3 regions of the Pectobacterium parvum genome follow, and region 3 is predicted to be linked to each of the others. Evidence: predicted binding sites of a transcription regulator. Region 3 holds the regulator's gene; each other region holds the start of a gene.
The links. The regulator sigma-54, encoded in region 3, starts transcription at its own class of promoters, with help from an activator protein. The targets are predictions, from matches to a motif close to GTTGGCACANNTTTCGCTNT.
Positions count from the first base shown of each region.

Region 1 (10,254 bases), 1.4 Mb from region 3:
CTGGCAATTACCGCTGCCTGTATGGGAACAACGCTTTGTGCACAATCGAAGAGGGAGCAAAATAAATGAGTAAAAAACAAAAAAACTCATTGTGATGGCAACAGTATGTCATACCCGCTGAGCCAGCCAGTTCGAAAAGATCGGCGATTGTCGCCATCAGACAGCGCCACACCGAGAACTTTACCCTATGCTTACCTCATGGTATTTATGGCGATCGCTTGAGCTACCGGCGTATCAAAGCTTCAAACTGACACACCGGTAAAGCGCGAAATCAGCGTAAACGGGAGCGAGCCGACACCTGACGAACGTGGCGACGGCGATTCATAATGCGCTCCCGCAACGTATCGTAGACCCAGTTATACACCACGGTGTACGGCAGGAAGAACAGGAAGAAGCCGATCTCCACCATCAGCGCCTGCCACAGCGTAACGTTCAGCATCCACGCCGCCAGCGGCAGACCAATCAGGATAAAACCGCCTTCAAACCCCAGCGCATGAGCAATACGAATCGGCAGTCGGCGCTTAACGCGATCCGCAGGCCATAGGCGATCGAATATCGAGTTGTAGATCATATTCCAGATCATCGCGACGCTGGACAGCATGATCGCCAGTGCGCCCATATCGAACAGCGGCTTATTCAGCAGCCAGGCACCCGCTGGCGCACAGATCGTCAACGCGATTAGCTCAAAGCCCACCGCATGGTACACACGTTCACGTAACGTTTTGTTGGTTTTGTTTTGCATAGCACATTCACTTTTATTCATTGTTTGGTTCTGACTGCGGCTATTTTCATCGCATAAGGTGGTAGAGTACAGTTAGATTCCATCGATAAAAACGATATACTCGTCATACTTCAAGTTGCATGTGCGTTGGCTTTCCTCGCTCACCCCAGTCACTTACTGAAGTAAGCTCCTGGGGATTCATTGCGTCGCCGCCTTCCTGAAACTCGAATTATTTAGGGTATAGATAAAAATGCGATATTCACCGGAATCCCTGCTGGCTTTTGTGACCGCCGTTGATGCGGGCTCATTTTCGGCCGCCGCACGGCGCTTGCATAAAAGCCAGTCCACGATCAGTGCGGCCATCGCCAATCTGGAAGCCGATCTGGGGCTGACGCTGTTTGATCGATCCGGTCACCAGCCGGTGCTCACGCTGGCAGGCAGAAAAGTACTTTCCCACGTACAGGCGATCTTATCCGCCAGCGAAGAACTGGATGGGCTGGCGATCCGTCTGGCAGACCATATCGAACCCCGCCTGACGTTTGTGCTGTCCGATATCTGGCAAGCGCCCCACTACGAACCCGTGCTTCAGCGTTTCGCCCATCACTTTCCCGATATTGAATTTGAATGCCTGATTGCGGAAGGTGATGACGTGATCGATCTGCTGCAAACAAACCGTGCGCATGTCGGGCTAGTGCGCACTCAGGCGGATTACCCGACCGACATTGCCGCCGCGCGTTTGCAGGTCAAAACCGACATGGCCATCTTTGTGTCGGCAGCGCACCCGCTCGCAACGGAAAAAATCGTGACGCGCAGCCAGTTGGCGACAATCCGCCAGCTCTATCTCAATACCTATAAACGCAGCGATCGGCTGCAACCAGAAGGGATCGTCTGGTCTGCGCCGTCCTACTTGATGCTGTTGGAAATGGCGCAGCAGGGGCACGGCTGGAGCATTCTGCCACGCTGGCTGGTGGCGCAATACGACCAGCGGAAACTGGTGGAGCTGCCTGTCACGGGCTGGCCGCAGTGGATTGACGTGGACGTTGTCTGGTCCAAACCACATCCGCCCGGTCCGGCAGGGCTGTGGATGATCGACAATCTCCTTGCCCAACAAGAGACTACGCCGCCATAACGCCGTCACTGTATTGGCAACATCACATCCGTCATCACCTCTGTCACTGCGCCGTGGCTTTGGTGGTCGGCCTGTTTTTTCATTAAGCGATAAAAAGCCAATAACGGTTTCTTTATATCGCCAACGAATAACATTAAAGATGAAATGGTTATTGTTTTTAATTCCACCATTTACTTTACTTAATTAAGCCAATTAAAAGAGAAATATTTTCACGCTAAACCACACGCATTTTCCTGAGTTGCCTGTCCGCGGAAACCCGAGCCGTGCGGCGGTTTCGCTCGTCAGTCACAGAGAGAATAATGCACGACATCATTATTATTGTGATGTACCAAAGTAGTACTTCCCGACAAAAAACCATACTATTATGGTGATTACTACTTTTGTATTCGAGACATCCCTGTAGTGCTGCAGTAATACGCCTTAATAATAAGATGCTGAATCCTATAAGGTGAAAATTTACTAATTGATGCAATTGCAAGTGAGAAAAAAATGTCGAATAAACCCTTCTATTACCAAGATCCGTTTCCACTCAGTAAAGATGACACCGAATATCGCCTGTTGAGCACCGACTTTGTCTCTGTCGCGCAATTTGAAGGTCAGGACATCCTGAAGATCGATCCAGCCGCGTTGACCCTTCTGGCGCAGCAAGCCTTCCACGATGCCTCTTTCATGCTCCGCCCCGCTCACCAGCAGCAAGTTGCCGATATTCTTCACGACCCAGAAGCCAGCGAAAACGATAAATACGTTGCTCTACAATTCCTGCGCAACTCAGAAATTTCCGCCAAGGGCATTCTGCCGACCTGTCAGGATACCGGTACGGCGATCATCGTCGGTAAAAAAGGCCAGAACGTCTGGACTGGCGGTAATGATGCCGAAGCGCTGTCCAAAGGTGTGTACAACACGTTCATTGAAGACAACCTGCGCTACTCGCAGAACGCCGCGTTGGATATGTATCAAGAGGTCAACACCGGCACCAACCTGCCCGCGCAGATTGACCTCTACAGCACCGAAGGCAAAGACTATAAATTCCTGTTCGTCACCAAAGGTGGCGGTTCAGCCAACAAAACCTACCTGTATCAGGAAACCAAAGCGCTGCTGACGCCAGGTAAACTGAAAAGCTTCCTGATCGAGAAAATGCGCTCGCTGGGTACCGCGGCTTGCCCGCCGTACCACATCGCATTTGTCATTGGCGGCACCTCAGCAGAAACTACGCTGAAAACCGTTAAGCTGGCGTCAACCAAGTACTACGACGAGCTGCCGACCGAAGGCAACGAGCACGGTCAGGCATTCCGCGATGTCGCGCTGGAACAAGAGATTCTGGAAGCTGCGCGCGACCTGGGTCTGGGCGCACAGTTTGGCGGTAAATACTTTGCGCACGACGTGCGGATTATCCGCCTGCCGCGCCACGGCGCATCTTGTCCGGTCGGTATGGGCGTGTCCTGTTCCGCTGACCGTAACATCAAAGGCAAGATCAACCGCATGGGCGTCTGGCTGGAGCAGTTAGAGCAGAATCCGGGTAAATATATTCCTGAACATCTGCGTGAAACGGGTGAAGGCGATGCGGTTAAAATCGACCTGAACCGTCCGATGTCTGAGATCCTGAAGACGCTGTCACAGTATCCGGTATCCACCCGCCTTTCGCTGACCGGCACCATCATCGTGGGTCGTGACATTGCTCACGCCAAGCTGAAGGAGCGTCTGGATAACGGCGAAGGCCTGCCGCAGTACATCAAAGATCACCCGATTTACTATGCGGGCCCGGCGAAAACGCCAGAAGGCTACCCGTCCGGCTCGTTAGGCCCAACCACCGCTGGCCGTATGGATTCCTACGTTGATTTACTGCAAGCCAACGGCGGCAGCATGATCATGCTGGCGAAAGGCAACCGCAGTCAGCAGGTGACCGACGCGTGTCATAAACACGGCGGCTTTTACCTCGGCAGCATCGGCGGCCCGGCCGCGATTCTGGCGCAAAACAGCATCAAGAGCCTGACCTGCGTGGAATACCCAGAACTGGGCATGGAAGCGATCTGGAAAATCGAAGTCGAAGATTTCCCAGCCTTTATTTTGGTCGATGATAAAGGCAACGATTTCTTCCAGGTGATTCAGAGCGCCAAGTGCGTGAAATGCGGTTAAAGAAATTTTTACGTGATTAGAAGTTAGGCGATATTTCGTGTGCCAACGCCCCTATTGTCGGGGCGCTTTCAGACCGTTGACAAACCTATTTGCCGAATGAAAACGGGAGTAACGGAATAGAAGAGTAAAGCGTTTGCGCCAGGGATGGCGTAATCCGAGCTTACATGGACGTACTTGCAGCGTCTTTACGATCTATCCGTTACCCCGCTCTGCGGGCTTTGTCAGCAACCTCAACGCCCCGATTTTCGGGGCGTTTTTTATTTGATGCCTAACCGCTTTGCCAAACGGTGCAGGTTGCCGCTGTCCATTTCCAGTTCCCTTGCGCAGGATGACCAGTTGCCCTCATGGCGCGCCAGCGTTTGTTGGATGATCCGACGCTGATAGTCATCCGTTGCCTCTCGCAGGCCGCCGTTGATGAAATACGCCAGCTCAGTGTCGATAGCGCTCGATGAGCCAGTAGTCGTATGAATTGGCTGGGAGGGAAGTTCGAGATTGAAATGCTCGGGACCTAACAGCACCTCGCCCGATTCCTGCCCCGCTCTCGCCAGCACAGTCGCACGATAAATAGCGTGTTCCAGCTCACGCACATTCCCCGGCCAGTCGTACTGTTCCAATAGCGCTCCCGCGTCTGCCGTCAACGCCAAACGTGCCAGTCCCAGTTGCGCACGGCTACGTTCACAGAAGAATCCCGCCAACAGCGCCACATCCTGACGACGCTCGCGCAATGGTGGTACAGACAGCGGGAACACGCTCAGACGGTGAAACAGATCGGCACGGAAAGCCCCATCCAACACCGCCTGCCGCAGATCGCGATTAGTCGCCGCCAGCACGCGCACGTTCACTTTCAGGCTGCTGTCATCACCCACCCGCTGGAGATCGCCATACTGCAATACGCGCAGCAGCTTCGCCTGTAGCGTCAGCGACAGTTCGCCAATCTCATCCAGAAACAGCGTGCCGTTATCCGCCATTTCAAACTTGCCGGTTCGATGATGGATCGCACCGGTAAACGCGCCCTTCACATGACCAAACAGCTCGCTCTCCGCGACCGACTCCGGCAGCGCGGCACAGTTCAGGTACACCAGAGGATGACTTGCCCGGCTGGAACCGCGATGAATCGCCCGCGCCACCAGCTCTTTACCAACGCCGGTTTCCCCCATAATCAATACGTTAAGGTCGGAACCTGCGACGATATCGACCTCTTTCTTCAACCGCTGCATCGGTTCCGATAGCCCTACCATTTCCTCAACGCTTTCAGCCGCCGGACTTTCAGCACGAACCGGCGCGGGTAACTGCCGCTCAAGACGCTCCATCAGCAGCGCGTTGCTCAGCGCCGCCGCCGCCATCGCTCCTACCAGCCGCAGTTCTTCATCGCTAAAATGGTCGAACTGGCAGGGATCCATGCCGTCCACCGTCAGCGCCCCGATCAGGTTCTGATTGGCAAACAGCGGCAAGCCGACGCAGGCATGCACCTTAAGATCCTCCTGACTGGGGATCAGACCATCATAGGGATCGGGAAGCTGGCTGTCCGCCGGAAAGCGCACGACGTCGCCCGCGCGGGCAATCGCCTCCAGACGCGGATGATCGGACAGGCGAAAGCGCCGCCCCAGCACGTCCGGCGCCAGACCGTCGATCGCCAACGGACGGAACAGCTGATTCTCGTAACGCAGCAGCGCCGAGGCATCACAGCCCAGCAGTTGGCGCAGGCTGTTGATTAAGCGTTGGAAGCGATCCTGATTCGATAGCCCCATTTGCAGCTCGATGGCAATGCGGGCAAGGGCGTTAATAGAGAGTGTCATGGTGTGTCCTAATGACAGAGCCTGTGTCATTAGGACAATAGATGAGGTATGTCATTTTGACAATCGGAATTTATTAAAACTTTATAAATCAATGCATTAAAAATTGGCACACTTCCTGCAATCTCTACAGCATATTCCCGACTATGACTACTGAGGTTTCAGAACATGACAATTCACGTTAAGAACAATATCCACTGGGTTGGACAACGCGACTGGGAAGTCCGTGATTTTCACGGCACCGAATACAAAACGCTGCAAGGCAGCAGCTACAACAGCTACCTGATCCGCGAAGAGAAAACCGTGCTGATCGATACCGTCGATCACAAATTCAGCCGTGAGTTTGTGCAGAATCTGATGGCAGAAGTGGATCTGAACACGATTGACTACATCGTGATTAACCACGCCGAAGAGGATCACGCCGGGGCGCTGAGCGAACTGATGGCGCGTATTCCCAACACGCCAATTTATTGTACTTACAATGCGATCGATTCCATTACTGGGCACCACCACCACCCTGAGTGGAATTTCCACACGGTCAAAACTGGCGATACGCTGGATATCGGCAACGGCAAGCAGCTGATCTTTATCGAAACACCCATGCTGCACTGGCCGGACAGCATGATGACCTACATGACCGAGGATGCCGTGCTGTTCAGTAACGATGCGTTCGGTCAGCACTATTGCGATGAGCACCTGTTCAATGACGAAGTCGATCAAACTGAACTGTTTGAACAGTGCCAGCGCTATTTCGCCAATATTCTGACGCCGTTCAGCCGCTTGGTGACCGCCAAGATCCACGAAGTGCTGGGCTTCAACCTGCCGCTGTCGATGGTGGCGACCTCGCACGGCGTAGTATGGCGTGACGATCCGGCCCAGATCATTCACCTGTATCTGAAGTGGGCGGACAGCTATCAGGAAGATCGCATCACGCTGTTTTATGACACCATGTCCAATAACACCCGCATGATGGCCGACGCCATTGCGCAAGGCATCAACGATGTCGATCCCGGCGTAGCGGTAAAAATCTATAACGTCGCCCGTCACGACAAGAACGAAATCCTGACGCAGGTCTTCCGCTCGAAAGGCGTATTAGTCGGTTCATCCACCATGAACAACGTGATGATGCCGAAGGTCGCCGCCATGCTGGAAGAGATCACTGGCCTGCGTTTCCAAAACAAGAAAGCCTCGGCGTTCGGTAGCTACGGCTGGAACGGCGGTGCGGTAGACCGCGTTCAAACCCGTCTGATGGATGCCGGTTTTGAAACCACGCTGGCGCTGAAAACCAAGTGGCGTCCTGATGGTTCAGCGCTGGAAATTTGCCGCAATCACGGCCGCGAAATCGCCCGTCAGTGGGCACTGCATCCGCTGGATGATACGCCTGCCCGTCGCGTCATCTCGCCCGCAAAACAGACCGCCGCGGCACCGCAGAATGTGAGCGCCCCAGCCGAGAGCGCCTGCGGATGCAATGAAGTCGCTGCGCCACAGGCAACCGCACAGCCAGCGGCACAGTCAGAAAACGGTTGTATGGTGTGCAGCGTCTGCCAGTGGATCTACGATCCGGCACTCGGCGAACCGATGCAGGATGTCACCCCTGGCACCCTATGGTCGGACGTACCAGACAGCTTCCTCTGCCCGGAATGTGGGCTGGGCAAAGACGTTTTCAATCCGATTCGCTAAGGAGAGGATGATGAAAGATATCGTGATTATTGGCGCGGGCTTTGCCGCCCGCCAGCTCATCCGACAGCTGCGCAAGCTGGATGCCCACAGCCCTATCCGTCTGATTACCGCCGACAGCGGCGATGAGTACAACAAGCCGGATTTAAGCCATGTGATGAGCCTGAAACAGCACGTCGACGATCTGACCAAGATATCGGCAACCGCGTTTGCTGAAGAAAACCGCATTGCGCTGCTGGCTAATACGCGCGTCACTGCCATTGACCGCCATACGCAACAGGTCGTCTGCGGCACGGATCGTTACGATTACCACAAACTGGTGTTCGCAACGGGTGCCAGCGCGATGGTTCCGCCGATTCCGGGACGCGAATATATGCTGACGCTCAATAGTCAGCAGGAATATCGCACCCACGAAAACCGACTCTGGCAGGCCGAACGCCTACTGGTGCTAGGTGCCGGACTCATCGGGACTGAGCTGGCGATGGATTTGGGTCGCGCTGGAAAACGGGTCACGCTGGTTGACTGTGCCAGCAGCATTCTGCCCGCTTTGATGCCGCCCGAAGTCAGCGCGCGCCTACAGTTCAAGCTAACGCAGCAGGGCGTTTCGCTGTTGCTGAACACGACTCTGCAACAGTTGGAGAAAACCGAAACTGGCATACAAGCCACATTTACCGATGGTCGTTCTGCCGAGGTGGACGAAGTCCTCTCCGCTATCGGTTTACAGGCCAACACGCAGTTAGCGAAAGCAGCAGGTTTGGCGGTGCAAAAAGGCATCCAGACCAATGCGCGGTTACAGACCACCGATCCACAGATTTATGCGCTGGGCGACTGCGCGGAGATTGGCGGCAAGCTCCTGCCTTTCCTGCAGCCGATTCAGCTCAGCGCGATTACGCTGGCGAAAAACCTGCTGGGTGCCAACGAGATGCTAACGCTGCCGCCGATGCTGGTAAAAATCAAGACGCCGCTGTTTCCCTTACAGATGGCCGGCGATACCACCAGCGGTGAGCTGCACTGGCAGCAGGAATGGAACGAACAGGGGATGGTGGCTAAAGCGCTGGATAGTCAGCAGGTGCTACGCGCTTTTGTGGTCGGCGGTGAGCGGATGAAAGAGGCATTTCCGCTGCTGCGACAGCTTTCCACAGTGCCTTCAACCACGGCCTGAGACAGCAAAATAAATAATGCATTTAAAATACATATTTTCTGGTCAGCCTGCGTGCGGATTAATAGAATACGGCTATCGCTTTTAGAATTTACAGACCGAGGTAAAGATGCAAGATCTCATTTGTTATAAGAAGATGCCGCAGTGGAACAGCCAGACGCTGCCTGCCGCGTTTCAGGAAAAGCACAACACGCAGGAAGGCACCTGGGCGAAACTGACCGTGTTGAAAGGGGAAATGACCTTCTCCATGCTGACCGAAGACGGCGAGACGTTGGAGACGTTCCAGTTCTCCGAACAGAACCAGCCGCCGTTTGTTGAACCACAGGCGTGGCACCGCATCGTCTCGTTCTCTGACGATCTGGAATGTCAGCTCAGCTTTTTCTGCTCGGCGGAAGATTTCTATCATAAAAAATACGGCCTGACGCGTACCCATTCCGAAGTGATCAACGCCGTGCAGCACATCAAACCGGGCAAAACGCTGGATTTAGGCTGCGGCGGCGGGCGCAACTCGCTGTACCTGAACCTGCGCGGGTTTGACGTCACGGCCTGTGATAAGCACGAGCAAAGCATTGATTCGCTGAATAATATCATCAAGAGCGAAGCGCTGGAAAACATTCGTGCGGGCGTTTACAACATCAATCTGGCGGAAATCAAAGAACAGTACGACTTCATCCTGTCGACTGTCGTGCTGATGTTCCTGGAACGCGATCGTATTCCGCACATCATCAGCAATATGCAGGACAGCACCGTTAACGGCGGCTATAACCTGATTATCGCAGCGATGTCGACGGAAGATTGCCCGTGTCCAATGCCTTTCTCGTTCACCTTTAAAGAAAACGAGCTGAAGGACTATTACGCCGATTGGGAGATCCTCAAATACAACGAGGATATGGGTGAGCTACACAAGACCGATGCGCAGGGTAACCGCATCAAACTGCGCTTCGCCACGCTGCTGGCAAGAAAGCCGTAAGCACGGGTTAGCCGCTAAAAAATCTAACTAATTAAAAAATAAGACATAAAATACAAAAGGGCCGAGTAATCGGCCATTCTTATTTCGCTATACGCTGCGTGAATCAACTGGCTTTGCGCGCTGCCGCGATGCGGTAAGCCACCAGATCTTCAATCGTCAGTACCGGCATATCGTGCTGTTTGGCAAATGTGATTACTTCAGGCGCGTGCGCCATTGAACCATCATCGTTCGTCAGTTCACACAGAACACCAGACGGCTTCAGGCCTGCCAGCTTCATCAGATCAACCGTCGCTTCAGTATGACCACCGCGCGTTAACACGCCACCCGGTTGGGCGCGCAGCGGGAATACGTGACCAGGGCGATTCAGATCGCTCGGCTTGGCGTTATCCGCAATCGCGGCACGAATGGTGGTCAGGCGGTCGGTGGCAGAAACGCCCGTCGTCACGCCTTCGGCGGCTTCGATCGTCACGGTGAATGCCGTTTGGTAATGGCTGGAGTTCTTCTCCACCATCATCGGCAATTCCAACTGCTGGCGACGCTCTTCCGTTAGGCACAGGCACACAATGCCACTGCCGTGACGAATCGTCAGCGCCATTTGTTCAACGGTCATATTTTCAGCGGAAAAGATCATGTCACCTTCGTTTTCACGATCTTCATCATCCAACACCAGCA
Region 1 covers NZ_CP087392.1:1,190,616-1,200,869, reverse strand. Annotated here, with positions in the region: gene LOZ86_RS05355 (EamA family transporter) at 1-69, shown strand, start outside; gene LOZ86_RS05350 (multidrug/biocide efflux PACE transporter) at 272-742, opposite strand; gene LOZ86_RS05345 (LysR family transcriptional regulator) at 972-1,850, shown strand; gene LOZ86_RS05340 (hypothetical protein) at 1,856-2,020, opposite strand; gene fumA (class I fumarate hydratase FumA) at 2,340-3,983, shown strand; gene norR (nitric oxide reductase transcriptional regulator NorR) at 4,241-5,779, opposite strand; gene norV (anaerobic nitric oxide reductase flavorubredoxin) at 5,945-7,456, shown strand; gene norW (NADH:flavorubredoxin reductase NorW) at 7,467-8,615, shown strand; gene tehB (SAM-dependent methyltransferase TehB) at 8,722-9,582, shown strand; gene ribB (3,4-dihydroxy-2-butanone-4-phosphate synthase) at 9,686-10,254, opposite strand, start outside.
Region 1: the regulator sigma-54 is predicted to act here: its motif matches at 5,882-5,901, upstream of norV (anaerobic nitric oxide reductase flavorubredoxin).

Region 2 (10,254 bases), 360 kb from region 3:
ATCATTAAAATGCGCTCTTTGTCGTTTCAGGAACGCCAACTTACATCATGACTACCACCACGGAAACGTCCCAAACAGAAGCCGCTGCCGCACCTCAGCGCAGTGAACTCATCTATCATCTTGAAGACAGACCGCCACTGCCGCAAACTCTGTTCGCCGCCAGTCAGCACCTGCTTGCCATGTTTGTTGCGGTGATTACCCCCGCGCTACTGATCTGCCAGGCATTAGGTTTACCCGCTGAGGATACGCAGCGCATCATCAGCATGTCGCTTTTCGCTTCCGGTCTGGCCTCTATTCTACAAATTAAAACCTGGGGCCCTGTTGGTTCTGGTCTGCTGTCTATTCAAGGCACCAGCTTTAACTTCGTGACGCCGCTGATTATGGGTGGACTGGCGCTGAAAAACGGCGGGGCGGATGTTCCCACGATGATGGCAGCACTGTTCGGTACGCTGATGGTCGCTTCCTTCACCGAAATCATTCTTTCACGCTTCCTGCATTTAACCCGACGCATTATTACCCCGCTGGTTTCTGGCATTGTGGTGATGATCATTGGTCTGTCACTGATTCAGGTCGGCCTGACCTCCATCGGCGGCGGCTATGCCGCAATGGGTAATAACACCTTCGGCGCGCCCAAGAACTTACTATTAGCGGGTGCGGTGCTGCTGGTTATTATTCTGCTTAACCGCCAACGTAACCCTTACCTGCGCGTCGCCTCGCTGGTGATTGCCATGGCGGTGGGTTACCTAGGTGCCTGGTTGATGGGAATGCTGCCGGAAAGCGCCCCTGCTCAAAATGACACGATTATTATGGTGCCTACACCGCTGCATTACGGTCTAGGCTTTGACTGGAACCTGTTGATTCCGCTGATGCTGGTCTTCATGGTGACATCGTTAGAAACCATCGGTGACATCACCGCGACCTCCGACGTTTCAGAGCAGCCAGTCAGAGGCCCGCTGTACATGAAACGCTTAAAAGGCGGCGTGCTGGCAAACGGCTTGAACTCTTGCCTTTCTGCCGTATTCAATACCTTCCCTAACTCTTGCTTCGGCCAGAATAACGGCGTCATCCAGCTTACCGGTGTTGCCAGCCGCTATGTGGGCTTCGTGGTTTCACTGATGCTGATCGCGCTGGGGCTGTTCCCTGCCGTTAGTGGATTTGTGCAGCATATTCCAGAACCAGTTCTGGGCGGTGCCACTATCGTGATGTTTGGTACGATCGCCGCTTCTGGTGTGCGCATTGTGTCCCGTGAGCCGCTGAATCGTCGTGCGATCATGATTATTGCGCTGTCGCTGGCTGTTGGTCTTGGCGTATCACAGCAGCCGCTGATTCTGCAGTTCGCACCGGATTGGATTAAAACATTACTGTCTTCCGGTATCGCCGCTGGCGGGATTACCGCAATCGTGCTGAATATCGTCTTCCCACACGAAGAAAAATAGCGCCAGCCCGCAATAATTTCAGTTCAGTTCATGTAAAAGCGAGCGGTGATGCAACACCGCTCGCTTTTTACTGTCTGTAACAGCATTACCTATTGAGCCTTCAGGGAAATTGCGGCATAAGAACAGTTCTCCCTGACGATTGGCATGGACTGACACGATGAAATTTATCGGGAAATTATTGCTGACCCTACTGCTGCTGGCCTTTTTAGCGCTGGTGGTCGTATATGTATTACTGCAAACCAGTTGGGCAGCAGGCTGGGTAAGCAATTGGGTAAACCAGAATACCGACTACCAGTTGTCACTGGGCAAAATTAATCATGACTGGTCAACAGCCGATCATATCCAACTCACCGATGTCAGTTTTGGCCAGAAAAATCAGCCGCCAACACTCACTGCAAAGCAGATTTCAGCCGGATTTAGCGCCCGTCAAATTACCGAGCCGCGCCACTTCGCCAGTCTCGAACTGGAAGGCGGTACGCTAAACCTTTCCTCACAGGCCGCCACACTCCCTATCGAAGCCGATGTGCTACAGCTGCGTACCATGGCGTTGCAGGCAAAGGACGGCGATTGGCGTCTGAATGGTCAACAGATCAACGGCGGAATGATGCCGTGGCAGCCCGAAGCCGGCTACCTGCTGGGTAAACAGGGACAGTTCCAGCTCAGCGCACGTTCACTCGAACTCAACGATATTCCCGCCAGTCAGGTATTGGTTCAGGGCGAAATCAATCACAACCAGCTTATTTTGAGCAATTTCGGCGCGGATGTTGCTCAAGGGCAGCTAACAGGCAACGCCAGCCGCGCAGAAGACGGCAGTTGGCAGATCGGTAGCCTGCGACTCAGCAATGTCCGTTTACAAACGCAGAGAACGCCGGAGGCCTTCTGGCAGCCCGTTACCGAACTGCCTTCTGTTACCGTTGACCGCTTTGATCTGATTGATGCCCGTATTGAAGGGCCGGGATGGGCGTTTATTGACCTCGATGTTGCCCTGCAAAATGTCACGTTTAAGCAGAATGACTGGCAGAGCGAAGGGGGAACGCTGTCGTTCAATGCGACTGACATTGTGAACGGCAACATGCACCTTATCGACCCTATCGTGAATTTGGATTTGTCACCGGCGGGCGTTAACATCAAGCAGTTTTCTACGCGCTGGGAAGGCGGCTTGCTGCGAACCAACGGCAGTTGGCAGCGTAGTAACCACCGTTTACAGCTGAATGAATTTGTTGTCGCAGGGATGGAGTACACGCTCCCCGGCGATTGGCGTCAGCGCTGGCAAGCGACCCTGCCACCATGGCTGGCAGAAGTGAATGTGCGAAAATTCACGGCGAATCGCAATCTGCTGATCGATATCAACCCAGATTTCCCCTTCCAGCTAACCGCATTGGATGGCTACGGCAGCGATTTGCTGCTGGCTCGCAACCACCAGTGGGGAATGTGGACAGGATCGTTGAATCTTAATGCCAGCGACGCGACGTTTAATAAAGTCGATGTGCGCCGTCCTTCGATGGCACTGGTAGCCGACGATAATCAGATCGCTATTAACGAACTCAGCGCGTTTACGCAAAATGGCATGCTGGATGCCAAGGCAACGATCAACCAGCAACCTACTCGCAATTTCTCCCTGTCACTGACAGGACGCGCCGTACCGCTGGATGTTCTGACGCGTTGGGGATGGCCAGAACCCGCAACCGCACCGACAGGTAATACGAATCTGCAATTGCAGTTGAATGGGCGACTTGCCGCCGATACGCCGCTGAAGCCGACGCTAAACGGTACGCTGCAAGGCGTGGATAGCAACGACCACCCTGTCAGACAGCAAATGCATCAGGGAACCGTGACAGAAACGCCATAATTATTACGTTTTCAAAACACGGTGATGAGGCTCCCGCAGGGATGCCTCGCACCGTGGTAGCCCCCAGTATCTCGATCTTTAAGCGATCGAGATTAGGGTTAATCCACTACTGACCCACCTTCTTCCAGCGGCGCGTCCGGTTGAGCAGGCAGTACGATATAAACTCCTTCGAACAACGCCCCTTTGTTATCATCACCGAAGAGCTCGACGTTTAACTGCACACGCGCCTTACGTCCACGAGCGAGGCGATCCAGATCGCCACTCAGCGACCCTAAATCGGCAATAGCGCTCGGTCGGCCACTCACTGGCGAGCTGTAACGAATGTGCGCATCCGCCAGAATAATCGTTCCACCGAGGTGCCGTTCACGCAGCAACAGCCAGATCAATCCCCAACCAGTAAGTGTAGCGAGAGAAAACATGCTGCCGGCAAAAAGCGTGTGATGCGGGTTCTGGTTGCCCGTTTCAGGCATGGTGGTAATAAATTGCTTTCCAGTGTACTGGCTTATCCGCACGCCCATTTTTTCACTCAGGGGAATGTGCTCGTACCACGCCTGCTGCAGCTGTCCGCACCAATCAGGACGATGCAAAATGTCATCCAACGTCGCCACCGGTTTAATCATCAGGAAGTGCCGCACGGGGGTGGTTTGTGGCGCGGTGATCTCCCCCTGATTAACAAAGCCCAGCTTGGAGAAGAAATCTATTGCGTCTTCACGGGCGCTACAGACCACGCGCTTGACGCTTTCCTGACGCGCGACTGACTCCAGGGTAATCGCAAGCAGCGTGCCTAACCCTTTCCCTCGGACGTCGGGGTGAACAGCTAAAAAACGGATTGCCGCTTCATTATCCGCATTGATAGAAAGACGCCCAATCGCAACCAGCCTTCCCTGTTCATCCACCACAGTTTGGTGATGTGCCAAAGCATCATAGGCATCACGTTCGGAGCCCAACGGCTGGTGCAGAGGTTTACGCAGCATTTCCCAGCGAAATTGATAGTACGCATCCAGTTCTTCCGCGCTTTCAGGTACTCTCAAATGATACATAACCCTTCCTCTATACCGAGATGCCTCATTGCATCAGGGTTCATGAAATCAGACTGTTGAAGCAAATTTATACGCAGAACGGCAATGGTAATAGCACGTTACAACACCATGACATTACAGACCGATGACGCGACAATGCTATGTCTGTAGCCAGAACGTCACCGGGCCGTCATTCACCAATGCCACTTTCATATCTGCCGCAAACTGCCCCGTTTCCGTGTGAACGCCTTGCTCACGACACTGTCCGACAAAATATTGATAGAGGCGATCGGCCTCTGAGGGATGCGCACCGCGAGAAAAACCAGGCCGCATGCCACGCTGCGTATCGGCAACTAGCGTAAACTGCGAAACCACCAGCACATTGCCGCCAGCCTGACGAACATTGAGATTCATTTTCCCGTCATCGTCGCCGAATATGCGGTAACCCAATACACGTTCGCAAAGTCGCGTGGCTTTTTGTTCGTCATCGCCCTGCTCAACGCCCAGCAAGATCAGTAAACCTTTATCGATTTCCCCAACCACACTGCCTTCTACCGTAACGCTGGCGCTGGATACTCGTTGAATTAGCGCAATCATAAAACCCAACTACTCCTGATGTTATCATTCCCAATAGGGGCTGTGTCCGCCCCTGCGATATAAATCATGCTTTAGCCGTCGTCGCCTGCATGGCGAAAAAATCCGGCACCACCTGACGATCGGTCACCAGAATGCTGTGAATGCCCAGGCTTTGTGCCGCATCGACGTTCGCGGCATTATCGTCAAAAAAGACGGCTTGCGCAGGCGGAACGCCTTCCTCTGTCAGGACATATTGATAAATCGCCAATTCCGGCTTACGTAATCCAATATCTTGCGACAGGTAGAGCTTGTCGGTCGCCGTCGCCACTTCTGGGAATAGCGCAGGCCAGTGTGAACAGTGGAGACGATTAGTATTCGACAGAATCACCACGCGGTGCCCTTCCTGACGCAGGCGCTGCATGATGTCGATAACCTCAGGACGCAACGCGACAAAAATAGCCTGCCAGCCAGCGGTGAATTGTTCGAAGCTCAGGGCGATGCCCATTTCCTGGCACAGTCTGGTGGCAAATTCCTCGTCGCTGATCTCACCCCGCTCATGCTGTTCAAACGCCTCGCCCATGACAAAACGCTCTTGCAACGTCGCGAGCGGCGCGCTGCTCAGATTACTCCAGACACCCAATACTCTATTGAAATCAATATCTATGACGACATTGCCTAAATCAAAGATATACAGCATGGCAGTGACCTCCTGAAGTAATCGTAGGATTTTCACTGTAGCGGGAAATGGAGAAACTGAACAGGGAGGAAATATAAAGGAAAGGTTAAAGTGGAAGAAAGCGCATAAAATTCAGGGCACCCGAAGGTGCCCTGTTGCGTAACAAGACAAATCCGTCTGAAATTAGACGTCTTTGCTGCCGCGGCTAGCGCGTTTACGATCGTTTTCGGTCAGGTGACGCTTACGAATACGGACAGACTGTGGCGTAACTTCAACCAGTTCGTCGTCATCAATGAATTCCAGCGCTTGTTCCAGAGACATTTTGATAGCCGGAACCAGTGTGGTTGCTTCATCGGTACCCGATGCACGCATGTTGGTCAGTTTCTTACCGGTCAGACAGTTTACTGTCAGATCGTTAGAACGTGAGTGAATACCGATGATCTGGCCTTCATACACTTCTGCACCGTGTCCGAGGAACAGCTTACCGCGATCTTGCAGGCTGAACAGTGCAAACGCGACCGCTTTACCTTGACCGTTGGAAACCAGCACGCCGTTCTGACGCTGACCGATTTCACCGGGACGCACGTCATCGTAGTGGCTGAACGTGGAGTACAGCAGACCGGTACCAGACGTCATGGTCATGAATTCGGTACGGAAACCGATCAGACCACGAGCTGGGATCAGGTAATCCAGACGGATACGACCCTTGCCATCTGGGATCATGTCTTTCACATCACCTTTACGCTCACCCATGGCTTGCATGACTGAACCCTGGTGCTGTTCTTCGATGTCCAGCGTCACGTTTTCAAACGGCTCTTGGTTACGACCGTCGATAACGCGGTTGATAACTTTCGGACGTGATACGGCCAGTTCAAAGCCTTCACGACGCATGTTTTCGATCAGAACTGACAGGTGCAATTCACCACGACCAGAAACGCGGAACGCATCAGCGTCTTCGGTTTCGTCAACGCGCAGAGCAACGTTGTGCACCAGCTCTTTGTTCAGACGCTCCAGAATCTGGCGCGACGTGACATACTTACCTTCTTTACCGCAGAATGGTGAAGTATTAACGTTGAAGAACATGGTGACGGTAGGCTCATCGACGCTCAGTGCTGGCAACGCTTCGACATTCTGCGGATCGCAGATGGTGTCGGAAATGTTCAGCTCGCCCAGACCGGTGATCGCGATGATATCGCCTGCTTCTGCTTCAGTCGCGTCGATACGCTCCAGACCCAGGTGAGTCAGAACTTTACCGACTTTACCGTTACGAGTTTTGCCTTCGCTATCAACAATAGTGACTTGTTGGTTAGGCTTAACTTTACCGCGCTTGATACGGCCGATACCGATAACGCCAACATAGTTGTTGTAGTCCAGCTGAGAGATCTGCATCTGGAACGGCGCATCCATCTCAACCTGAGGCGGAGAAACGTGATCGACAATCGCCTGATACAGCGGAGTCATATCTTCCGCCATGTCAGCATGGTCAAGACCCGCGATACCATTCAGCGCAGAAGCATAAATGATCGGGAAATCCAGCTGCTCGTCAGTCGCATCCAGGTTCACGAACAGGTCGAATACCTGATCGACAACCCAGTCAGGACGCGCGCCAGGACGGTCAACTTTGTTGATAACCACAATTGGCTTCAGACCGTTGGCAAATGCTTTTTTGGTCACGAAACGCGTTTGCGGCATCGGGCCATCCATCGCATCAACAACCAGCAGTACCGAGTCAACCATCGACATTACACGCTCAACCTCGCCGCCGAAATCGGCGTGTCCCGGGGTATCTACGATGTTAATACGGTAGTCTTTCCAATTAATGGCGGTATTTTTTGCGAGGATGGTAATTCCACGCTCTTTCTCCAAATCGTTGGAGTCCATTACACGCTCGGTTGCTTCGACACGTTCACCGAACGTTCCGGATTGTTGCAACAGCTTGTCAACCAGGGTGGTTTTCCCATGGTCAACGTGCGCAATAATGGCGATGTTACGCAAATTTTCGATCACAGCTTTGCCTCAGGCATTTAGAAATAGCGCGCTATTGTACACGTATTAATCGAGGGACTAAACAAGATCACAAGCATCTATGATAAACAACCTAGAGCTGCCTGCTTTGTGATCCCTTTCACGGTGCAAAAGCGCTACAAGCGAACATGAATGCACCAAATAAGTGCAATAATTCACATATGGAGCACCATTTTGGTGCTTTAGACTATAATGGTGCAGTGGGTTTACGTGAGAAAGCCCCAAGGAGCAACACATTGCACACATTTAAAAAGTTGGCACACTTTTAGCTTTAGTCTACTCACGGCAACAACATCAATCCACAACGATATTCGTTCCACGACGATAAATGACCAATCGGGAGAACCAAGTATGTCCGCAGAACATGTTTTGACGATGCTGAATGAGCACGAAGTGAAGTTTGTTGATTTACGCTTCACTGATACTAAAGGTAAAGAGCAGCACGTCACCATTCCGGCTCATCAAGTCAATGCCGACTTCTTCGAAGAAGGTAAAATGTTTGATGGTTCTTCGATTGGCGGCTGGAAAGGTATTAACGAGTCAGACATGGTTCTGATGCCCGATGCCAGCACCGCAATGATCGATCCGTTCTTCGAAGATTCTACACTGATCATTCGTTGTGACATCCTCGAGCCAGGCACAATGCAAGGTTATGACCGCGACCCGCGCTCTATCGCGAAACGTGCGGAAGATTTCCTGCGTTCTTCCGGCATTGCCGATACCGTCCTGTTCGGGCCTGAGCCAGAATTCTTCCTGTTCGATGATATCCGTTTCGGCAGCAGCACGTCCGGTTCCCACGTCGCTATCGACGATGTCGAAGCTTACTGGAACTCCGGTAAAGCATACGAAGGCGGTAACAAAGGTCACCGTCCAGGTCTGAAAGGCGGCTACTTCCCAGTTCCACCAGTCGATTCATCACAGGACATCCGTTCTGCTATGTGTCTGACCATGGAACAAATGGGTCTGGTTGTTGAAGCTCACCACCACGAAGTGGCTACCGCTGGTCAGAACGAAGTGGCTACCCGCTTCAACACCATGACCAAAAAAGCTGACGAAATTCAGATCTACAAATATGTCGTGCACAACGTGGCTCACGCCTACGGTAAAACCGCGACCTTTATGCCAAAACCAATGTTCGGTGATAACGGTTCTGGTATGCATTGCCACATGTCTCTGTCTAAAGACGGCACTAACCTGTTCGCTGGCGACAAATACGGCGGCCTGTCTGAAATGGCGCTGTTTTACATCGGCGGTGTTATCAAGCACGCTAAAGCCATCAACGCCTTGGCTAACCCGACCACCAACTCCTACAAGCGTCTGGTCCCAGGCTACGAAGCACCTGTTATGCTGGCTTACTCTGCCCGTAACCGTTCTGCTTCAATCCGTATCCCAGTGGTTGCTAGCCCGAAAGCACGTCGTATCGAAGCACGCTTCCCGGATCCAGCGGCTAACCCGTACCTGTGCTTCGCTGCACTGCTGATGGCTGGCCTCGACGGCATCATCAACAAAATCCACCCTGGCGATGCGATGGACAAAAACCTGTACGACCTGCCACCGGAAGAAGAAGCAGAGATTCCAAAAGTTGCTGGTTCTCTGGACGAGGCCCTGGCTGCACTGAACGAAGACCGCGAGTTCCTGACCCGTGGTGGTGTGTTCACTGATGACGCTATCGAAGCGTATATCGAACTGCGTAAATCTGAGATTGACCGCGTTCGTATGACACCGCACCCAGTTGAGTTCGAACTGTACTACAGCGTCTAATAACGACAGCGTCTAATCTCTACCTCGGCGTGGTTGGGTGTGCTGATACCCGACCATGACCGATAAACAACAGAATACTAAGAAGTTTTTTTGTGATGGGCTATCCATGCCCATCACCCCTGTATGGGCCGTCGCAGAGCGACGTCAAAAATTTTTCCTGAAAATTTTTTGTTGCCGTGGAAACGCTTCAGCCCCTCTTCGGATGGGCTTTTTTCACCACCGGCATTGGCCGTTGCGACGTAACATCCATCATTCACACTACAATGCACCACGACGGTGCGGGAGTCTGCGTTATGGCAACAGGCACGCTGCCCGATGCTGGGCAGATCCTAAATTCCCTGATAAACAGCATCTTATTGCTGGATAACGATCTGGCGATTCACTATTCCAACCCGGCAGCACAGCAATTACTGGCACAAAGTTCGCGTAAATTATCCGGCACGCCGCTGCCCGATTTGCTGGGATATTTTTCTCTGAATATCGATTTACTGCGTGAAAGTCTGGATTCAGGACAAGGTTTTACGGATAACGAAGTCACCATCGTCGTAGATGGCAAAGCGCACATCATGTCGCTCACCGCTCAGCGGGTACAGAACGATTTTATCCTACTGGAAATGGCACCGATGGATAACCAGCGCCGTCTCAGTCAGGAACAGCTTCAACATGCACAACAGCAGGCCGCCCGTGATTTGGTCCGAGGTCTGGCGCATGAGATAAAAAATCCGCTTGGCGGATTGCGCGGTGCCGCGCAGTTGCTTGCTAAAGCACTGCCTGACCCAGCGTTGACGGAATACACCAAGGTCATTATCGAACAGGCGGATCGCCTGCGTAATCTGGTTGATCGCCTGCTCGGGCCACAGCAGCCCGGCCTGCACGTCACCCAAAGTATCCATCAGGTCGCTGAACGCGTTT
Region 2 covers NZ_CP087392.1:199,888-210,141, reverse strand. Annotated here, with positions in the region: gene LOZ86_RS00900 (nucleobase:cation symporter-2 family protein) at 48-1,436, shown strand; gene LOZ86_RS00895 (AsmA family protein) at 1,594-3,285, shown strand; gene fabY (fatty acid biosynthesis protein FabY) at 3,384-4,325, opposite strand; gene dtd (D-aminoacyl-tRNA deacylase) at 4,464-4,901, opposite strand; gene yihX (glucose-1-phosphatase) at 4,966-5,577, opposite strand; gene typA (ribosome-dependent GTPase TypA) at 5,740-7,563, opposite strand; gene glnA (glutamate--ammonia ligase) at 7,933-9,342, shown strand; gene glnL (nitrogen regulation protein NR(II)) at 9,636-10,254, shown strand, end outside.
Region 2: the regulator sigma-54 is predicted to act here: its motif matches at 7,835-7,854, upstream of glnA (glutamate--ammonia ligase).

Region 3 (10,254 bases):
CTGGACGAGTTTCTGGAAGTGAAAACCTGGCATTTGGGCGGGTTGTGATCTGAATGGATGTTGTGCTCGGAATTGGTCGTGAATCCGATTGAATACCGGTAAGACAATAGAGTAATACATGGGATGAGTGAGTCAGACTCCTCATCCCACGATCGCCGTTAGTCTGTGGTTTCAGCCAGTTCGCGCAGATACTGGAAGATCTGGCGGGCGGATTTCGGCGGCTTATTCGTCGCTTTCTCTTTCTGCGCATTACGCACCAGAGAACGCAACTGCTGACGGTCAGCGTGAGGATACAGCGCCAGAATATCAGGAACCACATCGTCACCTTCTTCAATCAGACGGTCACGCAGCTGTTCCAGTTTATGGAATAACGCCACCTGCTGATTATGACGGTTGTTCAGCTTATCCAGCGCGGTTTGGATCGGCTCTGGATCGCGGGCGCGCAGCATTTTACCAATCAGCTGTAGCTGACGGCGGCGGCCTTCTTTCTTGATTCGCTGCGCCAGTTCCACTGCCGCACGCAGATCATCGTCCAACGGGATCTTCTCCAGGGCGTTCTTGCCCAGCTCGACCAGTTCCGCGCCGAGATCTTTCAGCGCTTCGGCATCGCGCTTTATTTCACTTTTGCTGACCCAGATAATTTCATCATCTTCGTCGTCTTCTTGGTTATCGGGGGCGTCGTTCAGCCAGTCTTCGTATTTTTGCTTCATGGTTGGCTCCTAAAAAGTGTCCAGGAGCAATTCGTAACGCTACGTGTAGCGGCTCCGGGATGGTGAACAGCGTGCCCACCAGAAAAAAGAGGCTGATACTAACAGGTTTGGGCTTTGGGCGAAATTGTCCGTAGATCCTGTTAGACTAGAAAGCATTATGCTACACCATTTTATGCTCGTCATACTTCAAGTTGCATGTGCGTTGGCTGCGTTCAGTCACCCGAATCACTTACTTGAGTAAGCTCATCGGGATTCCTTCGCTTGCCGCCTTCCTGAAACTTGAATTATTTAGAGCGTATTTCTCTCCACTCCTATTTTTCGAGTGGGGATGATGGTGAGCTTTCTTCCACTCATTATGGCAGAACAATGACGATAACTACTCAGGTTGCAGAGCAGCGTAAAGCGCTGGAGCTCGCGGTTGCTCAGGCGCTGGAACTGGCGCGTGCCGGTTCTGATGCGGCAGAAGTCGCGGTGTCAAAAACGACGGGCATTAGCGTCAGTACCCGTTATGGTGAGGTTGAAAATGTTGAATTCAACAGCGATGGCGCGTTGGGCATTACGGTTTATCACCAACAGCGTAAAGGCAGCGCATCGTCTACCGATCTCAGCCCGGATGCGATAGCCCGTACCGTACAGGCCGCGCTGGATATTGCGCGTTATACCTCTGTCGATCCTTTTGCTGGTCCGGCGGATCGGGATCTTCTGGCGTTCGACACGCCGGATCTGGATCTGTTCCATCCGACCGAGCTGGATGCGGATCGCGGCATTGAATTAGCCGCTCGCGCAGAGCAGGCCGCATTACAGGCAGACAAGCGCATCACTAACACCGAAGGTGGCAGTTTTAACAGCCACTACGGTGTGAAGGTGTTCGGCAATAGCCACGGCCTACTGAAAAGCTACTGCTCTAGCCGTCACTCCATGTCCAGCTGTGTGATTGCCGAAGTGAATGGCGATATGGAGCGGGATTATGCCTATAGCGTCGGCCGTGCGTTGGATGACTTGCGCAGCCCGGAATGGGTGGGCGAAGAGTGCGCGCGCCGCACATTATCCCGCTTGTCACCGCGTAAACTGCCCACCATGCAGGCACCGGTGATGTTTTCTGCGGAGGTGGCGACGGGCCTGTTTGGCCATTTGGTTGGCGCCATCAGCGGCGGCAGCGTTTATCGTAAATCGACCTTCCTGCTGGATAAGCTCGGTCAGCAGATTCTGCCGGAGTGGCTAACGATTGAGGAGCAACCGCACTTGCTCAAAGGGCTGGCTTCTACGCCGTTCGACAGCGAAGGCGTACGGACGCAGGCGCGTGACATTGTGAAGGCGGGCGTGTTGCAGACTTGGCTCATGACAAGCTACTCCGCGCGTAAGCTGGGCATGCAGAGTACCGGCCATGCGGGTGGTATTCATAACTGGCGGATTGCCGGACAGGGTCTGGATTTCAACGGTATGTTGAAACAGATGGGCAAAGGCCTGCTGGTGACCGAACTGATGGGGCAGGGGGTAAGCGGTGTGACGGGTGACTATTCCCGTGGAGCATCCGGCTTCTGGGTCGAAAACGGCGAAATTCAATATCCGGTCAGCGAGATTACGATCGCGGGTAACCTGAAAGACATGCTGCGTAATATTGTGACGGTGGGGAATGATATCGAAACCCGAAGCAATATCCAATGTGGTTCCGTTCTGCTGCCAGCGATGAAGATCGCAGGGGAATAAGCCTGCTCTTCGTGAGTAACCGTCGCCGTCGGCAGTGTCCGACGGCTGTTACTCTATCTCTGACTTAGCGGTGGTACTCGCCCGCAGCTTCTGGCTGATAGAGTAGTTCTAGTACTTCAATTCGCGTTTCTTCACCGTTTGGCAATTGCCAGGTGATCGAATTTCCCACATGCATTCCCAATAGTGCCGCACCCAGCGGAGCCATCACCGACAGCGGTTCTTTGCTGTCCTTCACTGCGGCTGGATAAACCAGCGTGCGGATGTGCTCTTCGTTGGTATTCAGATCGCGGAAACGCACCCGACTATTCATGGTGACGACATGTGAGGGAATCGATGCCGCAGGCAGAATGTCTGCCCGATCCAGCTCCTCATTCAACGCCTGTGCGATATCGCTGTCCGCAAAGGCGGGCTGCTCCAATAACATATCCAGACGTTCCGCATCCAATTCACTGATTGTCAGGTTAGGTTTCGTCATACTCCTCTCCAGTTGGTATTTTCAGATGATATAAAAATAACCCCCGCGCCCAAAGGAGCAGGGGGTATAAGAAAATATTATGATTTATATAGGTAGATAGTAGGAGGTTCGGAAGGGAAAGTGAAGCGATCCTTGTCACGAAGGCTGGCAGATAGCTGGCTAAGGAAATAGCTAGTCCTCGTCGAACCCGGCTTCGAACAGCTCGATGACGGCGGTAAGCGCCTGTGCTTCATCCGGACCAGTGGCTTCTACCTCGATGAGACGCCCTTTGGCGGAATCCAGCATCAGCATGGCAATCACGCTGCTGGCTTCGGCTTCGGTGCCGCTGTCATTGCGCAGTATCACTTCTGCATCAAAGCTCTGCACCAGCTCGAACAACTTCATCGCTGGGCGAGCGTGCATGCCCAGCTTGTTTTTTATTTCAACCGTTTGCTGGACTGTCATGGGGTACCTGGCTGCACTGTCTTGCTGAATATTATGAGGGTTTACGTTTTTCCAGCGTACGGTGGCGCGACTGTACGTTCTTACCGCGTGAGCGGAAGTAGTCTGCCAGCTGTTCAGCAACGTAGACGGAACGGTGTTTACCGCCGGTACAGCCAATGGCAACAGTCAGATAGCTACGATTATTGGTTTCCAGCATCGGCAGCCACAGTTCCAGATAGCTGCGTGTCTGGTAGATGAAGTTGTGAACTTCGGTATGTCTGTCGAGGAATGAGGCGACGGGCTTATCCAGACCGGTCATCGGGCGCAGTTTCGGATCCCAGTGTGGGTTTGGCAGGAAGCGCACGTCAAAGACATAATCCGCATCGATAGGAATGCCATGCTTGAATCCGAATGATTCGAACACCATCGTGAGTTCGCGTTCCCGCTTGCCGAGCAGTCGAGTACGCAGCATCTCAGCCAGTTCGTGCACCGACATCTCTGAGGTATCGATAATCAGATCGGCGCGTGAACGTAGTGGTTCCAGCAGGTCGCTTTCTTCATCAATAGCGCTTTCCAGCGACAGATTCTTGCTGGACAGCGGGTGCAGGCGACGGGTATCGCTATAGCGGCGGATCAACGTATTGCGATCGGCATCCAGAAACAGCAATTGAGGCGAGAAGCTGGGTGGCAGTTGCTCCATGGCATGCTCGAAGATCTCTGGGGATTCCGGCATATTGCGCACGTCAATGCTGACCGCTGCGGAAATGTTACGCGCCGCAAGCGTATTAGCCAGTTCTGGCAGTAGAACCACTGGCAGGTTATCTACGCAGTAGAACCCCATATCTTCCTGTGCGCGCAGGGCGACAGATTTCCCTGAACCTGAGCGACCGCTGACAATCATCAGTACCATCTGACGACTCCCCTCTGGCAACGTGATGGCGAATTTTCATTGCCATGATTTTTATGATGTATCGCTAAAAAATGACGGCTTAGCGCACGGATTGCAAGTATTCTCTCGTTCTACTGCGAATAGCCCGTCATCGTGAGTATGACGATCGTCTGGTTTAACCCGCTTCCGTCATAATCAGGTACAGCTCTTCATCGCTTTGCGCCGCGCGTAGGCGTCGGCAAACCGTTTTATCCGCCAGTCGCTTGGCAACAAGCGATAGGGTATGCAAATGGGTTTTACATTGTTCCGCCGGAACCAGCAAGGCAAAAAGCAGATCAACGGCCTGATTATCAATAGCATCGAAAGCGATCGGTTGCTCTAACTGGATGAAAACACCGATGGCACCCAGCGCATTATCGTCTTCCAGCTTACCGTGAGGAATGGCAATGCCGCCGCCGATTCCCGTGCTGCCCATGCGTTCGCGGGTGAGGATGGCATCAAAAATAATCTGCGAAGGAATGTTAAGCTGCTTTGCGGCCAGCTCGCTGATAATTTCCAATGCCCGTTTCTTACTCTGGCAGTGGACGGTGCTTCGGGTGCACTCAGGACGTAATACGGTGCTGAGCTGCAATACGGGATCGTGGTTCATTTTATTTTCACTTAACGACGCTTTCACTTCTGGTGATCCCGACCCACCCGATGGATGGGCCGAGTTTGTTCCTTTGCCAAACGGCAAAGGAGAAAATTAGTGCTGCTTAAGTTTATCTTTATGCTTATTGAGCTGTCTCGCCAGCTTATCAATCAATAAATCTATCGCGGCGTACATATCTGCCGCCTCTGAGGTTGCATGCAGCTCGCCGCCATTAACGTGGAGCGTGGCCTCGGCAATTTGCTGAACTTTTTCCACTCTCAATACCACATTGACCTGATTAATCCGGTCAAAATACTGCTCTAATTTGGCAAACTTGCCATTCACAAAATCACGCAGTGGTTCAGTGATATCGATGTGGTGTCCGGTAATGTTGAGCTGCATAGTGTCTTCCTTCTCTGTTGAGATCAAACCAGTTGTTTACGCTGATTCGATGGTGGGATAGATAAAGACTCTCGGTATTTTGCCACGGTTCGACGCGCCACGATGATGCCCTGATCGGAGAGCAGCGCCGTCAGCTTGCTATCGCTTAGTGGTTTCACGGGGTTTTCCGCCGCGATAAGCTTCTTCACCAGCGCGCGGATTGCCGTTGACGACGCTTCTCCGCCGCTATCGGTATTAACGTGGCTGGAGAAGAAATATTTTAGTTCAAAAATGCCACGTGGGCTGTGCAGGAACTTTTGTGTCGTCACGCGTGAGATGGTGGATTCATGCATATCCACTGCCTGCGCGATGTCTGCCAGTACCATGGGTTTCATGAATTCTTCACCCTGCTCGAAGAAATCCTGCTGTTGCTCGACGATGCAGCGAGTCACTTTCAGTAGTGTGTCGTTGCGACTTTCCAGGCTTTTGATGAGCCAGCGCGCTTCTTGCAGATTGCTGCGGATAAACTGTCCGTCGCTGTCGTTGCGCGCGCTGTTACCCAGCGCAGCGTATTGCTGGTTAATCTGCAAGCGGGGAACGCTGTCAGTGTTCAGTTCAACGGACCAGATTCCCTGAACTTTACGAACCAGCACGTCAGGGATGACGTATTCGGATTCACCCGTGTTGATCGACTGCCCAGGGCGGGGATCGAGCGACTGGATCAGCGCCAGTGCTTCTTTCAGCACGTCTTCTTTCAGGCGCGTTACACGGATCAGACTGCGGAAATCATGGTTGGCTAACAGATCGAGATGATCGCTGACGATCAGACGAGCTTCAGCCAGACGTGGCGTGCTGTCGGCGAATTGGGAAAGCTGCACCAGCAGGCAATCGCGCAGATCGCGAGCGGCGACGCCAACGGGATCGAAGCGCTGCACGCGTTTGAGTACGGCTTCGACTTCTTCCAGCGTCACGTCGTCATCACCGATGCTGTCAAGAATGTCTTCCAGCGGCACGGTCAGGTAGCCAGTGTTGTCCACGGCATCGACGATAGAGGTCGCGATGGCGGCGTCGGTGTCTGAAAACGGCGTCAGCTCAACCTGCCACATCAGGTAGTCCTGAAGCGTTTGCGTGGTTTCGCCTTGATAAATCGGCAGCTCTTCATCGCGATAGTCGGTGCCGGTGCCTGACGGCGTGCCTGCGGAGTAGATTTCATCCCAGGTGGCATCAAGCGGCAATTCTTCCGGCATATCCCTTTGTTCAAGAGCTTCACCGGTATCCAGTGAATCGCTGTCTGCCTTTTCAAATGACTCGATTTCGTCGTGCTGATCCGTTTGTTCGAGCAACGGATTACTTTCTAACGCCAGTTGAATCTCCTGTTGCAATTCAAGCGTGGACAGTTGCAACAGACGGATCGCCTGTTGGAGCTGTGGAGTCATGGCCAGTTGCTGGCTAAGCCTGAGTTGCAAACCTTGCTTCATAAATCGCGCTAACGTCCCATAAGTACTGCAAAGATAAAATATTACCCTATCAGAGTCGGAAGCCTTCGCCCAGATACACGCGTTTTACCTGTTCATCGGCCAGAATATCGGTCGGTGAACCGTGGGCGATCAGGTTACCCTGACTCACGATGTAGGCTCGTTCACAGACATCAAGCGTTTCGCGGACGTTATGATCGGTAATCAACACGCCAAGCCCGCTGTCACGCAGATGCTCAATGATTTTTTTAATATCCAGTACGGAGATCGGGTCTACGCCCGCAAACGGTTCATCCAGCAGGATGAACTTCGGATTCGCTGCCAGCGCACGCGCAATCTCTACGCGGCGTCTTTCTCCACCGGACAGCGATTGTCCCAGACTATCGCGCAAATGAATAATATGGAATTCTTCCATTAGCTCATTGGCACGATCTTCCTGCTGTTCGGTCGTCAGATCTTTACGGATCTGTAACACCGCCATCAGATTGTCATACACGCTTAAGCGACGGAAGATAGAGGCTTCCTGCGGCAGATAGCCGATGCCGCGCAGCGCACGTTCGTGCAAAGGAAGCAGGCTGATGTCATCGTCGTCAATGACGATGCGTCCTTCATCACGCGGGACGATGCCCACCACCATGTAGAACGTTGTCGTTTTGCCAGCACCGTTCGGCCCGAGCAGGCCGACGATTTCACCAGAATTAACGGTGAGGCTGACGTTTTCTACGACCTTACGGCCTTTGTACGCCTTGGCTAGATTTTCTGCGGTTAATGTTGCCATAACTTATTCGGTGACCCGTGGTTGCGGTTGCTGAGAACGAGAAGGCTGGCTCTTGTTCTCTTTCTCCTGAAGCTGAGAAGGAACCAACACCGTCGTCACGCGTTTTCCTTTATCGCTGGTCGCTTCCATCTGCTGCTGTTTCACCAGATAAGTGATGCGATCGCCTTTGACATTGCTGTCCTGCTGTTCCAGATAAGCATTGCCTGTGAGTACCAGAAAGTCTTTGGCCAGCTCGTAGCGGATTTTCTGTGCGTGACCTTTCACCGGCTTGCCATTGTCCTGCATCTGGTAGAACGTCACGGGGTTGCCGTAACCTTCCACCACTTCACTGCCTTGCGTGCCTTGTGGACGCGTCACGACGACCTTATCGGCTTTCACCTCAATCGTCCCTTGTTTTACGACAACATTGCCGGTGAACGTCACCGTATTGCCCTGCATGTCCAGAGATTGCTGTGCTGAATCAATGTGAATAGGTTGGTTGCTATCGCCAGTGACGGCAACGGCGGAAACGCTGACGGCGAACAGCGAGCTGGCGATCAGGGTGTTACGCATCAGATTATTGGTTTTGGATTTCATAAGAGGTTTTTACCTTTTCGATCAACTCGGCCGTTTTGTTACGCAGATTCCCGCGCATTTTCATTCCGCTTGAGGTAAAGCTGGCACCGTACAGGGTGACTTCATCATCGGAGGAGACGTCCTGCGTTACCAGATTCACCTGGGCATTATTCGTTGTGATGCGCTGAAGCTGTGCGTCTTTCGTCAGGCTATTCACCTCGACGTTGCCGTACAAATAGAGCATCTTGTCTTTTGTCAGCTTGGCGCGATCGGCGCGTACTGACCAGGTTGCCGTACCCTGTTCATTGAACAACGTGGCAACAGGCGTGGTAAACCAGCTCAACTGTTCGTCGTTGAAATACTCCGCTTTTTCCGAAATCAGTCTGTAGCTCAGCTTACCGGCGGGGCTGTATACCTGCGTGTTGGTCTTTTCGCTGGTATAAACTGGCACGGCGGGGTCGTTTGCATCCGGTGCTGTTACCGTGTCCTCATCCGCAATATTCCAGCCGATGAGGATAAGCACCAACAGAGCCAGAAAAGCGGTGAGCCAACGCTTGGTTTTACTCATATTGACAACCCTTTGGCATGCTCCAGCTTGTCCTGCGAGAACAGAATCAAATCACACAGCTCACGTACTGCGCCGCGGCCTCCCGCAATGCGGGTGACATAATCTGCGCGCGGCAATAACAGCGGATGGGCATCAGCCACGGCAACGCTCAGCCCGACCTGTGCCATCACTGGCCAGTCGATCATATCGTCGCCGATATACGCGACCTGATTTGCCGTTACTGACAGTTTATCCAACAGATCGTTGAAGGCCAAAACCTTATCCGATTGCCCCTGATAAAGATGGTTAATGCCCAGCGTTTTACACCGATCTTCCAGCAATTTTGCTGAACGCCCGGTAATGATGGCAACCTCAATATCGGATGTCAGCAAGCAGCGAATACCATAACCGTCGCGGACGTTAAAGGCTTTCAGCTCTTCGCCGTGATTACCCCTATAAATCAGACCATCGGACATCACGCCGTCAACGTCGCAGATTAACAGGCGAACCTCACGGGCTTTATCCAGTACCTGTTGATCGACAGACCCATAGCAGGTATCGGTTTGCGCCCTGACTTCACTCATTCACTATTATCCTTTCTTTTTAAACCACGCCAGCCCGCAGCATATCGTGCATATGGACGATCCCGACCAGACGATCGTTTTCTGCCACCAGCACGGAGGTGATGTGGCGCGACTGCATCAGGTTAAGTGCATCCACCGCCAGCGTTTGCGGTGCGACCCGGATGCCGCCCGCGGTCATCACATCAGCAATGCGCGCGCTGTTCAAGTCAATATTCATGTCGAAGATACGGCGCAGGTCACCATCGGTAAAGATGCCCTGAATTTTCATATCCGCCTCGCAGATTACCGTCATACCCAGATTTTTGCGCGTAATTTCCACCAGCGCATCACGTAATGAGGCATCGTGTGGGACATGGGGAATCTCATCGCCCGAATGCATGATATCGCTGACGCGCAGTAAAAGTTTGCGGCCGAGTGCGCCACCAGGGTGAGAAAGGGCGAAATCTTCTGCGGTAAAGCCGCGCGCCTGTAACAAGGCTACGGCCAGCGCATCTCCCATGACCAGCGTTGCAGTAGTGCTGGTGGTGGGCGCCAGACCGAGCGGGCAGGCTTCCTGTGGGACATGAACACACAGGTGAATATCCGCTGTTTTCCCCATTATACTTTCCGGTGCGCTGGTCATGCAGATCAGGAATACTTTCTGGCGTTTCAGAACGGGAATCAGCGACAGAATTTCATGGGACTCGCCAGAGTTGGAAATGGCGATCACGATATCGTGTGGCGTCACCATGCCGAGGTCACCGTGGCTGGCTTCGCCGGGATGAACAAAAAAAGCAGGTGTGCCGGTGCTGGCGAAGGTCGCGGCAATTTTGCAGCCGATATGGCCGGATTTGCCCATTCCCATTACCACCACTTTGCCTTCGCAGTGAAATATCTTTTTGCAGGCGAGGGTAAAATTGTCGTCAATGTATTGATCTAATTGCGCAAGCCCATCGCGTTCGATACTCAGTACCTGCTTGCCGGCCTGCTGGAAATCGAAATCCGCGGGTAGTTCATGAGCCTTTTGTCGCGAGTGATCGGCTTGTGATGCATGATCGGATAGTGCACGGTCAGACTGCTGTTTTAGATGCGCATCTTGTTCAAACTGTGACATACCAAT
Region 3 covers NZ_CP087392.1:4,535,395-4,545,648, reverse strand. Annotated here, with positions in the region: gene LOZ86_RS20510 (NAD-dependent succinate-semialdehyde dehydrogenase) at 1-48, shown strand, start outside; gene yjgA (ribosome biogenesis factor YjgA) at 159-710, opposite strand; gene pmbA (metalloprotease PmbA) at 1,077-2,417, shown strand; gene rnk (nucleoside diphosphate kinase regulator) at 2,482-2,892, opposite strand; gene npr (PTS phosphocarrier protein NPr) at 3,064-3,336, opposite strand; gene rapZ (RNase adapter RapZ) at 3,368-4,225, opposite strand; gene ptsN (PTS IIA-like nitrogen regulatory protein PtsN) at 4,380-4,853, opposite strand; gene hpf (ribosome hibernation promoting factor) at 4,950-5,237, opposite strand; gene rpoN (RNA polymerase factor sigma-54) at 5,261-6,694, opposite strand; gene lptB (LPS export ABC transporter ATP-binding protein) at 6,744-7,469, opposite strand; gene lptA (lipopolysaccharide ABC transporter substrate-binding protein LptA) at 7,473-8,045, opposite strand; gene lptC (LPS export ABC transporter periplasmic protein LptC) at 8,026-8,592, opposite strand; gene kdsC (3-deoxy-manno-octulosonate-8-phosphatase KdsC) at 8,589-9,155, opposite strand; gene kdsD (arabinose-5-phosphate isomerase KdsD) at 9,175-10,248, opposite strand.